Regions from separate parts of the Kineococcus sp. AC630 genome, predicted to be linked through region 1. Evidence: predicted binding sites of a transcription regulator. Region 1 holds the regulator's gene; the other holds the start of a gene.

Region 1 (5,355 bases):
CAGGACCTCATCGCCCAGTACCGCACCGCGCGTGGGCAGCTGGTGACCCTGGCCAAGGCCAACGACCTCGACGGTTTCGTGGCCGCCCGCACCACGACCACCACCCCCATCTCCAAGCAGCTGCTCGCCCAGCTGGACGCCATCGCCAAGGTCGAGCAGGGCGCCGCCACGACGATGGCCGCACAGGGTTCGTCTGACTACCACTCCGCCGTCGTGATGCTGCTGGTCATCGGCGCGGTCGCCCTCGCCATCGCCGCCGTCGTCGCCGTCGTCATCTCCCGCTCCGTCGCGGGCCCCCTGGCCCGCACCCTCACCGTCGTCCAGGGCCTCGCCGACGGCCGCCTCGACCAGCGCGTGGGCCTCGACACCCAGGACGAGGTCGGCCGCCTCGGCACCGCCGTCGACGTGACCATGGACCGCCTCAACACCACCATGCGCCGCATCTCCGACTCCGCCGCCACCCTCGCCGGCTCCTCCGAGGAACTCACCACCGTCGCCACCCAGCTCTCCTCCGGTGCGGAGGAGTCCGCCACCCAGACCCAGGTCGTCTCCGCCGCCACCGAAGAGATCTCCGCCAACATCGGCACCGTCGCCGCCGCCGGAGAACAGATGACCTCCGCCATCCGCGAGATCGCCACCTCCACCGCCGAAGCCTCCGCCACCGCCGCCTCCGCCGTGCACGCCGCCACCGGAGCCAGCGAAACCCTCGACCGCCTCTCCGCCTCCTCCCGCGAGATCGGCGACGTCGTCAAGCTCATCACCTCCATCGCCGAACAGACCAACCTCCTCGCCCTCAACGCCACCATCGAAGCCGCCCGTGCCGGGGAGATGGGCAAGGGCTTCGCCGTCGTCGCCGGGGAGGTGAAGGAACTGGCCCAGCAGACCGCGCGCGCCACCGAGTCCATCGTCACCCGCGTCAACGCCACCCAGACCGACGCGGCCGAGGCGGCTTCCGCGATCGCGGAGATCACCGAGGTCATCGCCCGCATCGACGGCCTGCAGGCCACCATCGCCGCGGCGGTGGAGGAGCAATCGGCGACGACCTCGGAGATGGTCCGCAACGTCACCGAGGTCTCCTCCGGGAGTCAGGAGATCGCGCTGAACATCTCCGGCATCGCCGCCGCAGCGGATCAGACGACGGCGGGGGCGACCCACACCGCCACGACCGCCGGGGAGGTCTCGCGCACCGCCAACGAGCTCAGCGAGCTCGTCAGCCACTTCACCCTCGCCTGATCCACCCCGCCTCCGGACCCACCGGCGCCGTCCCGCACCCCGCGGGGCGGCGTCGTCCGGTGGTGCCTGTCATGTCTCACGACACGCCGGTTCGAACACGTGTTTGATCCTCGCCCCCCGGATGACTACCGTGACGTGGATCGGACCCCAGGACGGGGCCCGGTCGTACGACTCACGCGGAACGACAGGGAGAGTGACGTGGCCGACGTGCTGGACGGATCCGGCGACACCGGACAGGTGGCGCCGATGGCCTCGGTCCACCACTTCCCCGACGGTCCCTACGGCCGCGACGGACTCACCCACCGCCAGCGGCGGGTGCTCGCCGCCATCCAGGAGTGCGTCGAGCAGCGGGGTTACCCGCCGAGCATGCGAGAGATCGGTCAGGCCGTCGGCCTCACCAGCCCCAGCAGCGTCGCGCACCAGGTGAAGACCCTCGAGAAGCTGGGCTACCTGCGCAAGGACCCGCGCCGTCCGCGGACCCTCGAGGTCGTCTCGCCGGCGTCGGCCCGCGGCACCATCGACGGGTTCGAGGCCACCGCGGCCGACGGCCGCCCGCGTCCGCGCTACGTCCCGGTCGTCGGCCGGATCGCCGCCGGTGGCCCGATCCTCGCCGAGGAACTGGTCGAGGACGTCTTCGCGCTCCCCGCGCAGCTCGTCGGCGCCGGCGAGCACTTCATGCTCAAGGTCGTCGGGGAGTCGATGATCGACGCCGCCATCTGCGACGGCGACTGGGTGGTCGTGCGCCAGCAGCCGACGGCCGAGAACGGCGACGTCGTGGCCGCCATGATCGACGGCGAGGCGACGGTGAAGGTGCTGCAGCGCAAGGACGGTCACGTCCAGCTGATGCCCCGCAACCCCCTCTTCGCCCCGATCGACGGCGACGAGGCGACGATCCTCGGCAAGGTCACGGCCGTGCTGCGAAGCCTTTGAGCGAGGTCACCAGTTCGACGGCCGCCTCGATCGCCAACCGGGGCGAGGTGAGGACCGGCACGTGCAGGTCGCGCAGCAACGGCGCTGCGTCGACCATGCTCGCCTGCGCCAGGACGACGACGTCCACAGGCGGCTCGAGCGCCCGCACCTGAGTCCGGACGGCCTCCGCGACCCCGGTCGTGTAGGTCAGGACGTCACCGGACTCGAAGGACGACCAGGTGTCCGGGCAGCGGACCTCGATCAGCTGCACGGCCCGACCGGTGGTCTCCGCGCACTCGCGCAGCAGCGGCAGCACGGTCGCCGCGGCCTCGTCCAGCGAGCTCACGACCGCGATCCGCCGCCCGGCCAGGACGGCGGCCTCGGCCATCGGGCGGTCGACCCGGACGACGCGCAGACCCATCTCGGCACCGACGGACTTGGCCGTCGGGCCGACGGTCGAGCAGGTGCACACGACGACGTCCGCGCCCTCCCCCACCAGTCGGCGCAGCCGGTCGGCCAAGGCCGGGCGGACGCTGTCGATCCCGTGGTCCCGCGCGGTGGTGAGCAGACCCGTGTCGACGAGGTGACGGTCGGCGACGGTGTCGTCCCGCTCGTTCAGGAGATCGCGGAAGGCGCGCACGTGGGCGTGCGCGGTGTGCAGGAAGCCGACGGTGGCCACCTCACGAGCATGCCACCCCGGACGCACGGCGTCAGCCACCGCTACCCAGACGCCGCAACGCCTCCAGCACGGTGGGGGTCGAGGTGGTGGACCAGAAGTCGGGCAGGCTGTCGCGCAGGAACCCGCCGTAGCGGGCCGTCGCGAGCCGTGAGTCGAGCACCGCGACGACACCGCGGTCACCGGTGGCCCGGATCAACCGCCCCGCCCCCTGGGCGAGGCGCACCGCGGCGTGGGCCGCCGAGACGGACACGAACCCGTTGCCGCCGGCCGCGTCGACGGCCCGCGCACGGGCCGACATCAGCGGGTCGTCGGGTCGGGGGAAGGGGATGCGGTCGATGACGACGAGGGAACAGCTGGGTCCTGGCACGTCGACGCCCTGCCACAACGACATCGTCCCGAACAGCGAGGTCGCGGGATCGTCGGTGAAGTCCCGGACGAGCTTCGGCAACCGGTCGTCGCCCTGGCAGAGGACGGGGGTCCCCAGCCGCTTGCGCAGCGCCTCGACGGCCTCCTCGGCTCCCTTGCGGCTGGAGAACAGCCCGAGGGTCCGTCCCCCGGCCGCCTCGACCAGTGCGGCGAGCTCGTCGTAGACGGCGTCGGTGGAACCCGCCCGCCCCGGCGGCGGCAGGTGCCGGGCGACGTAGAGGATCCCCTGCTTCGGGTAGTCGAAGGGGCTGCCCACGTCGACCCCCGTCCACGGCGTCTTCGAGCCCTTCTCCCCCTTGAGGCCGAAGGCGCCCGCGACGGGGTCGAAGGAGCCACCGAGGGTCAGTGTCGCCGAGGTCGCGACGACGGTGCGTTCGGCGAACAGCTTCTCCCTCAGCAGACCCGCCACCGACAGGGGTGCGATGTGCAGGGACGGTGCACGGGAGGCCGGGCCGAAACCCGCGGTCACCCAGGCGACGTCGTAGCTGTCCTGGGCGCCCCGACCGACGTCCTCCGCGAGGCGCTCGGCGACGGAGAACACGTCCTGGACGGCGGCCCGGGCCAGGTGACGCGCCCCGCGGGACTCGGCGTCCTCCTCCTTGCCCTGCCCTTCGGAGGCGTCCTTGAGGTCGCTCAGCGCGGTCCGGGCCGCGTCCCGGACAGCGACGACGGCGTCGGCGAGCTGGTCCGGCCAGCGGTCCAGGCGCCCCGGGGGCGCGTCCTCGAGGGCGGCCTCCAGCGCGATCGCCGCGTCGTCGAGGTGTTCCGAGACGATCCCGGCGGAACGGCGCAGCCGACGAGAGGCCGCGTGCAGCACCGAGGCGGACAGCTCCGCCGTCGCGACCGCCGTCACCCGGTCGGCCAGCTCGTGGGCCTCGTCGACGACGAGGACGTCGTGCTCGGGCAGCAACTGCCCCCCGCTCTCAAGGGCGTCGATGGCCGTCATGGCGTGGTTGGTGACGACGACGTCGACGGTGCGCGCGCGGGCCCGGACCCGTTCGGAGAAGCACTCGGCCGCAACGGGGCAGCGCTGGGACCCCAGGCACTCGCGGGCGGAGACCGAGACCTGCTTCCAGGCCCGGTCGCTGACCCCGGGGTCGAGCTCGTCGCGGTCGCCGCTCGTGGTGGTCTCCGCCCACTCGCGCAACCGGACGACCTCGCGGCCCAGCCGGCCGTCAGTCCCGGCGGAGGAGTCGGTGGTGGGCGCGGCGATGTCGAAGAGCGCGCCCTCGTCGGTGGGGAAGCCGCCGTCGATCTTGTTGCGGCAGAGGTAGTTGGACCGCCCCTTGAGGAGCTCCCAGGTGGGTTCGCGGTGCAGCTGCGGAGCGATCGCCGCGGCCAGGCGCGGCAGGTCGCGTTCCACGACCTGGGCCTGCAGGGCGAGCGTGGCGGTCGTGATGACCACGCGGCGGTCGGCGTGCACGGCGTGCGCGACGGCGGGCACGAGGTAGGCCACCGACTTGCCGGTGCCGGTGCCGGCCTGGACGAGCAGGTGGCGCCGGGTGCGGATCGCGTCGGTGACGGCCTGGGCCATCCGCGCCTGCCCTTCGCGGCGCTGACCGCCGAGGGCGTCGACGACGACGTCGAGCAGGTGGGCGGCTTCGGGACCCTCGACCTCGGTGGTGGCGTCGGTGGTGGCGTCGGTGGTGGTCTCGGCGCCGGTCTCGGTAGGGGTGTCGGTCGAAGCGCTCACGGGACCATCCTCCCCCGAGCCGGACCGGGTGAGGGTCACCGTCCACAGCGCGTCGTGGTGGCGACGCGCTGTGGACGGTGCGGTGTCACACCGCGGCTAGGCGGTGCGGGACAGCTTGTACTGCTCGAGCTCGGCCGCGAGTCGCGGCCGCACCCGGGCCAGCATCCGGGTCCCCTCGGCGGTGTGCTCCTCGGAGAGCACCTGGCCGGTGGTGTGGACCCGGTTGACCAGCTCACCGCGGTCGTAGGGCACGACCACGTCCATCTCCACGTCGGGCACCGGCAGCATCGAGGAGACGCGGGCGAGGAGCTCCTCGATCCCCTCCCCGGTACGCGCCGAGACCGCGATGGAGTTCTTCTCCTTGCGCAGCAGGCGCTGCAGGACCTCGGGGTCGGCCACGTCGGCCTTGTTGATC
Region 2 (5,355 bases), on a different contig from region 1:
TGCCGAGGGTCCTGCGTCGCATGGCTGAGCTGTCCTCCTGAGAACGGGCACCCACCGTGAGCACCCGACGGTGCAGCGACAACCTAGGGGCTGCGCATTCCCGGCGCGCCCCGGACGGCCCTCAGGCGGGGACGGTGGACTGGCGGACGACGAGGCGGGTGGGCATCGTCGTCGAGCCCGGGGAGGTGGTGCCGGCGACGGCGTCGAGCAGCAGTTCGCCCGCACGGCGGCCCAGCGCCTCCAGCCCCAGGTTGACCGTCGTCAGCGGGGGACGGGCGGCCAGGGCGATGACGTCCCAGTCGTCGAAGCCCACGACGGCGACGTCCCCGGGCACCGTCCGGCCCGCGTCGCGCAGGCCGTCGCAGATCCCGCGGGCGATCTGGTCGCTGCCGCAGGTGATGGCGTCGAGCTCCGGGTGCTTGCGCAGCAGCAGGTCCGCGGCGAGGCGACCCCAGCGTTCGCTCCAGTCCCCGTGCAGGGTCGGGCCGACGAGGGCGTCCCCGGCGGTCTCCTCCGCGGCCGCGCGCCGGACCCGGGCCGCGTGGTGGTCCTCGGGACCGGTGACGTGGGCGACGCGGCGTCGTCCGAGGTCGAGGACGTGGCGGACGGCGGCCGCGGCCCCGCCGCTCTGGTCGATGGTCAGCGAGGTGTCCCGGGGGTCCTGGGAGGGGGTGAAGGCGTAGACGACCGGGACGTGACCGGGGATCGCGATGGGGGCCCGGGACTCGGTGCGGCGCCCGGTGACGATGATCCCGTCGACCCGGCGGGCCAGCAGCGTCCGCAGGTAGTGCTGCTCGCGCAGCGGGTCGTCCCGGCTGTCGCAGAGCAGGACGCTCATCTCGCCCGCCCCCAGGGCGTTCTCCGCACCCAGCAGGATGGGGATGGAGAAGCGGCCGAAGCTGTCGGTGGTGATCAGTCCCACGGTGTAGCTGCGTCCGGAGGACAGGCCGCGCCCGAGGGAGTCGGGGGTGAAGCCGAGCTGCTCGGCGGCCCGGCGGACCCGTTCGCGCGTCTCGTCGCGCAGCTGCCCGGTGCCGTTGAGGGCCTTGGACGCCGTCCCTGCGGAGACCCCGGCGAGCGCGGCGACGTCGACGATCCGAGCCGGAACGGTGCTTTCCGTCATCGCTCGCCCTCCGATCCCTGTGAGTCGCAGCAGACTACAGGTCCCTTGACGGCGGCGGGACGGCGTTCTACGGTGACGGCAGAAAACGTGTTCCGGCGTTTCCGAGACTCGATGGAGAGCTGATGACCAGCACGACCGCTGGGCCCGACCTGACCGTGAACAGCACCGCCGGCGCCCCCGCCGCGCCGACGGCCGACGCGGCCGTCGTCCTGCACCCCGTCCCGCTCGGCGCCTCGCGCATCACCAGCGGCTTCTGGTTCGAGCGCCAGGAGGCCAACCGCCGCCAGGCCATCCGCACGGGCTACGAGAAGCTCGAGACGGCCGGCAACCTGCGCAACCTGCGGATCGCCGCGGGGACGGAGCAGGGCGAGGTCAAGGGCCCGATCTTCATGGACTCCGACGTCTACAAGTGGCTCGAGGCCGCCGGCTGGGAGTACGGGCGCGGCGCGGACGAGCAGATCCTCGCCTGGATCCGCGAGGTCAGCGACGTCGTCGCCGCCGCGCAGGCCGAGGACGGCTACCTCGACTCCGTCCAGCAGGTCCGCGGGAAGGGTGAGCGCTACGTCGACCTGCCCTGGAGCCACGAGCACTACTGCGCCGGACACCTCTTCCAGGCCGCCGTCGCCGTCCACCGCGGCACCGGCGAGACCCGCCTGCTCGACGTCGCCGTGAAGCTGGCCGACCACCTCGTCGCCACCTTCGGCGCCGGGAAGACGGAGGAGGTCGACGGTCACCCCGTCGTCGAGATGGGCCTGGTCGAACTCTTCCGCGAGACGGGGAAGCGCGAGTACCTCGACCTCGCCACCTGGTTCGTCGACGCCCGCGGCACGGGGATCATCGAGCGGCTGCACGGCAAGGAACCCACGTACTTCTCCGACCGCGTCCCCGTGCGCGAGCAGACCTCGCCCGAGGGCCACTCGGTCCGCGCCGTGTACTTCACCGCCGGTGCCGCCGACGTGGCGGCCGAGACCTCCGACGCCGGGTTGCTCGCCGCCCTCACGCGGCAGTGGGAGGGCATGCTCGCCTCCAAGGCCTACGTCACCGGTGGCATCGGTTCCCGCTGGGACTGGGAGCAGTTCGGCGACCACCACGAGCTCAGCCCCGACCGCGCCTACGCCGAGACCTGCGCCGCCATCGGCAGCGTCCAGTGGACCTGGCGGATGCTGCTGGCGACGGGGGACTCCCGCTACGCCGACCTCGTCGAACGGACCCTCTACAACGCGTTCCTGCCCGGCGTCTCCCTCGCCGGGACGGAGTACTTCTACGTCAACGCGCTGCAGCTGCGCCACGGCGCGCACGCCGAGGAGGAACGCAGCGCGACCCACGGCCGCCGGGCCTGGTTCGACTGCGCGTGCTGCCCGCCCAACATCATGCGGACGCTGTCCAGCCTGGACGCCTACGTCGCCACCAGTTCGGCCCAGGGCGTGCAGGTCCACCAGTTCACGACCGGCACGATCGAGGCGGCCGGGGCCACGCTGGCCGTGACCACCGACTACCCCTGGGACGGCACCGTCCGCGTCGAGGTCACCGCGACCCCGGGCGAGTTCGAACTCGCCCTGCGCGTGCCGGCCTGGGCCGAGGGGGCCACCGCGATGGTCAACGGTGGCGACGTGGCCGTGACGGCGGGGGAGTACCTGCGCGTCCGTCGCGAGTTCGCCGTCGGCGACGTCGTGGAACTCGTGCTCCCGATGACGGTCCGCGTCGTCGAGGCCGACACCCGCGTCGACGCCGTGCGGGGTTGCGTCGTCGTCGAACGCGGCCCCCTCGTGTACGCCGTCGAGCAGGCCGACCTCCCGGCCGACCTGCCCGCCGACGACCTGCGGGTCCGCGTCTCCGAGCTGCGTGGAGCGGGTTCGGAACACCGTGCCGACCTGCTGGAGGGCGTCACCGTCCTCCAGCTGCCCGTGCACGTGGCCCTCGCCGCGGCGAGCGGCCCGCTCTACCGACCGGCCGGGGACGACCCGGCCCCCGAAGCCGCCGAGGAGACCCTCCTCGTGCCGGCCATCCCGTACTACGCGTGGGCCAACCGTGAACTCGGTGCCATGCGGGTCTGGTTCCCGCGGGCCTGACCCCGTGAACCCTGGAGGAGGTGCGATGGAGCTCCACCGCAGGAACGTGCTCGGACTGGGCGGACTCGCAGCGCTGGCGGCTCTCCTGCCGGCCTGCGCGTCCGCCCTGCCGGAGGCCGACGTGACGGCCGCCGGTTTCGGTGAGAACGCCACCGGGACCGTGCGGTTGTGGTGCCGGGCGGCGACAGTCGTCGGCGTCCGGCAGGTCGTCGACGCGTTCAACGCCTCCCAGGACCGGGTGACCGTCGAGGTCACCCCGGTCCTGGACGGGCAGTACGTCACCAAGCTCGCCACCGCGATCCGCGGTGGCAACGTGCCGGACATCGTGGACATCGACGACATCAACTCGATGTTGTTCATCTACCGCGACTCGTTCACCGACCTGACCCCGCTGGTCCAGCAGCTCGACTTCGCCGACCAGCTCAACCCGGGTCAGCTCCGGTTGGCCGTGCGCGACGACAAGAACTACGGCGTCCCCTACATCGCGGACAACTCGGCGCTGTTCTACAACACCGAGTTGTTCGAGAAGGTCGGACTCGACCCTGCGGAGCAGACCCAGGACCTCGACGGGTTGCTCGAGGCCGCCCGCGCGATCGGCGCGATCGGCGACGGGACCTACGGCTGGTCGATCGACGCCAACGCCGCGGGCATCCTCGGCTTCGTCGTCCAGCCCCACATCTGGGCCGCCGACGCACCGAACATCGTCGGTGAGGTCGGAGCGCAGAAGGGGGCCATCGCGGACAACGACGCGGTCCGGCGGACCTTCGACTTCTACCGGACGATGTGGAAGGAGAAGCTCATGCCGCAGGCCAACTTCTCCGGCGACGGTTCCCGCTGGGGGGCCGACTTCCGCGACGGGAAGGTCGGGCTGATCCCGGCCAACTTCTCTGTCGCCGTCCTGAACGCCGATCCGGAGATGCAGGCCAAGACCGGGGTCGTGCTGCTGCCCGGCCCGGACGGCGGACGGGCGACGTTCGCGGGCGGGGACAACCTCTGCATCCCGCGCGGCGCGCCCAACGCGTCGGGGGCGTGGGAGTTCGCGAAGTTCGCCCTCGACGTCCCGCAGCAGCAGAACCTGCCCGCCGGCGGGTACATCCCGGTGCGTGCCGACGCCGCGACGCCGGAGTACCGGGAGAAGTTCCCGTTGGCCGTCGCCCCGCTCGACGGGATCGCCGGCGCCTACGCGCCGACGACGCTCGCCTACAACCTGCTCTTCAACCAGCAGGACTCTCCCTGGATCGCCGCCTTCCGCCGGGCCGTCTTCGACGACGACCTCGACGGGGCGCTGGCGCAGGGGCAGAAGGACTTCGACCGCATCCTGGAACAGGCCCAATTGTGAGCACGCTGACCAGACCCCCGATCGACCGTCGTCCGAAGTCCCTCACCCACCCGCCCCTGACGGGGGTGCTGCTGACCCTGCCGGCGCTGGCGTTCGTCGTCGTCTTCGTGCTGGTGCCGCTCGTCTTCGCGGTCTACATGTCGTTGACGAACTGGCCGCTGATCGGGTCCTACCACTTCATCGGTCTCGGCAACTACGCCGCCGTGGCCTCGGACCCGGTGTTCTGGAAGTCCGTCGGGTACACCGTCTTGTACACCGCGATCGTCACGATCCCGATCCTCGTGCTGGGGTACGTCCTGGCCGTCGTGGTGCGCAGCAACCGCCGGTTCTCGACGGTGTTCCGCACCGTCTTCTTCATCCCCTACGTCATCGGCCTGACGACCCTGAGCTTCCTCATGGTGCTCGAGGCGCAGCCGAGCTCGGGGGCGGTGAACATCGTCCTCAAGGCCCTCGGGGTCACCGACGGGACGACGGCGTGGCTGGCCGACGGCCCGCTCGCGACGGGCCTGATCTGCGTGATGATCGTGTGGGCCGTCTCCGGTCTCACGATGGTCCTGCTCATGGGCGGGATGCAGGGGATCCCGCGCGACGTCTACGAGTCGGCCGAGATGGACGGCGCGAGCTGGTGGCAGCGGGAACGGGACATCACCGTCCCGATGCTGCGCCGGACCATCGCGATGAGCCTGGTGATCTCGGTCATCGGATCCCTGCTGGCGTTCACCCAGTTCTACATCCTCACCCGGGGTGGCCCGGGGACGGACACCCAGAGCGTCGTCATGTACGTCTACCAGCGCGGGTTCGTCCAGCTGCAGCTCGGCGCGGCG

The links. The regulator LexA, encoded in region 1, represses DNA repair genes until DNA is damaged. The targets are predictions, from matches to a motif close to TCGAACANNTGTTCGA.
Region 2: the regulator LexA is predicted to act here: its motif matches at 1,203-1,218, upstream of AC0I8G_RS03640 (glycoside hydrolase family 127 protein).

Annotation. Positions count from the first base shown of each region.
Region 1 covers NZ_CEEDMJ010000038.1:1,039-6,393, forward strand. The annotation lists gene AC0I8G_RS24605 (methyl-accepting chemotaxis protein) at 1-1,233, shown strand, start outside; gene lexA (transcriptional repressor LexA) at 1,480-2,163, shown strand; gene AC0I8G_RS24615 (aspartate/glutamate racemase family protein) at 2,138-2,821, opposite strand; gene AC0I8G_RS24620 (ATP-dependent DNA helicase) at 2,853-4,940, opposite strand; gene hflX (GTPase HflX) at 5,037-5,355, opposite strand, start outside.
Region 2 covers NZ_CEEDMJ010000003.1:2,095-7,449, reverse strand. The annotation lists gene AC0I8G_RS03650 (transporter substrate-binding domain-containing protein) at 1-22, opposite strand, end outside; gene AC0I8G_RS03645 (LacI family DNA-binding transcriptional regulator) at 122-1,123, opposite strand; gene AC0I8G_RS03640 (glycoside hydrolase family 127 protein) at 1,246-3,192, shown strand; gene AC0I8G_RS03635 (ABC transporter substrate-binding protein) at 3,218-4,531, shown strand; gene AC0I8G_RS03630 (carbohydrate ABC transporter permease) at 4,528-5,355, shown strand, end outside.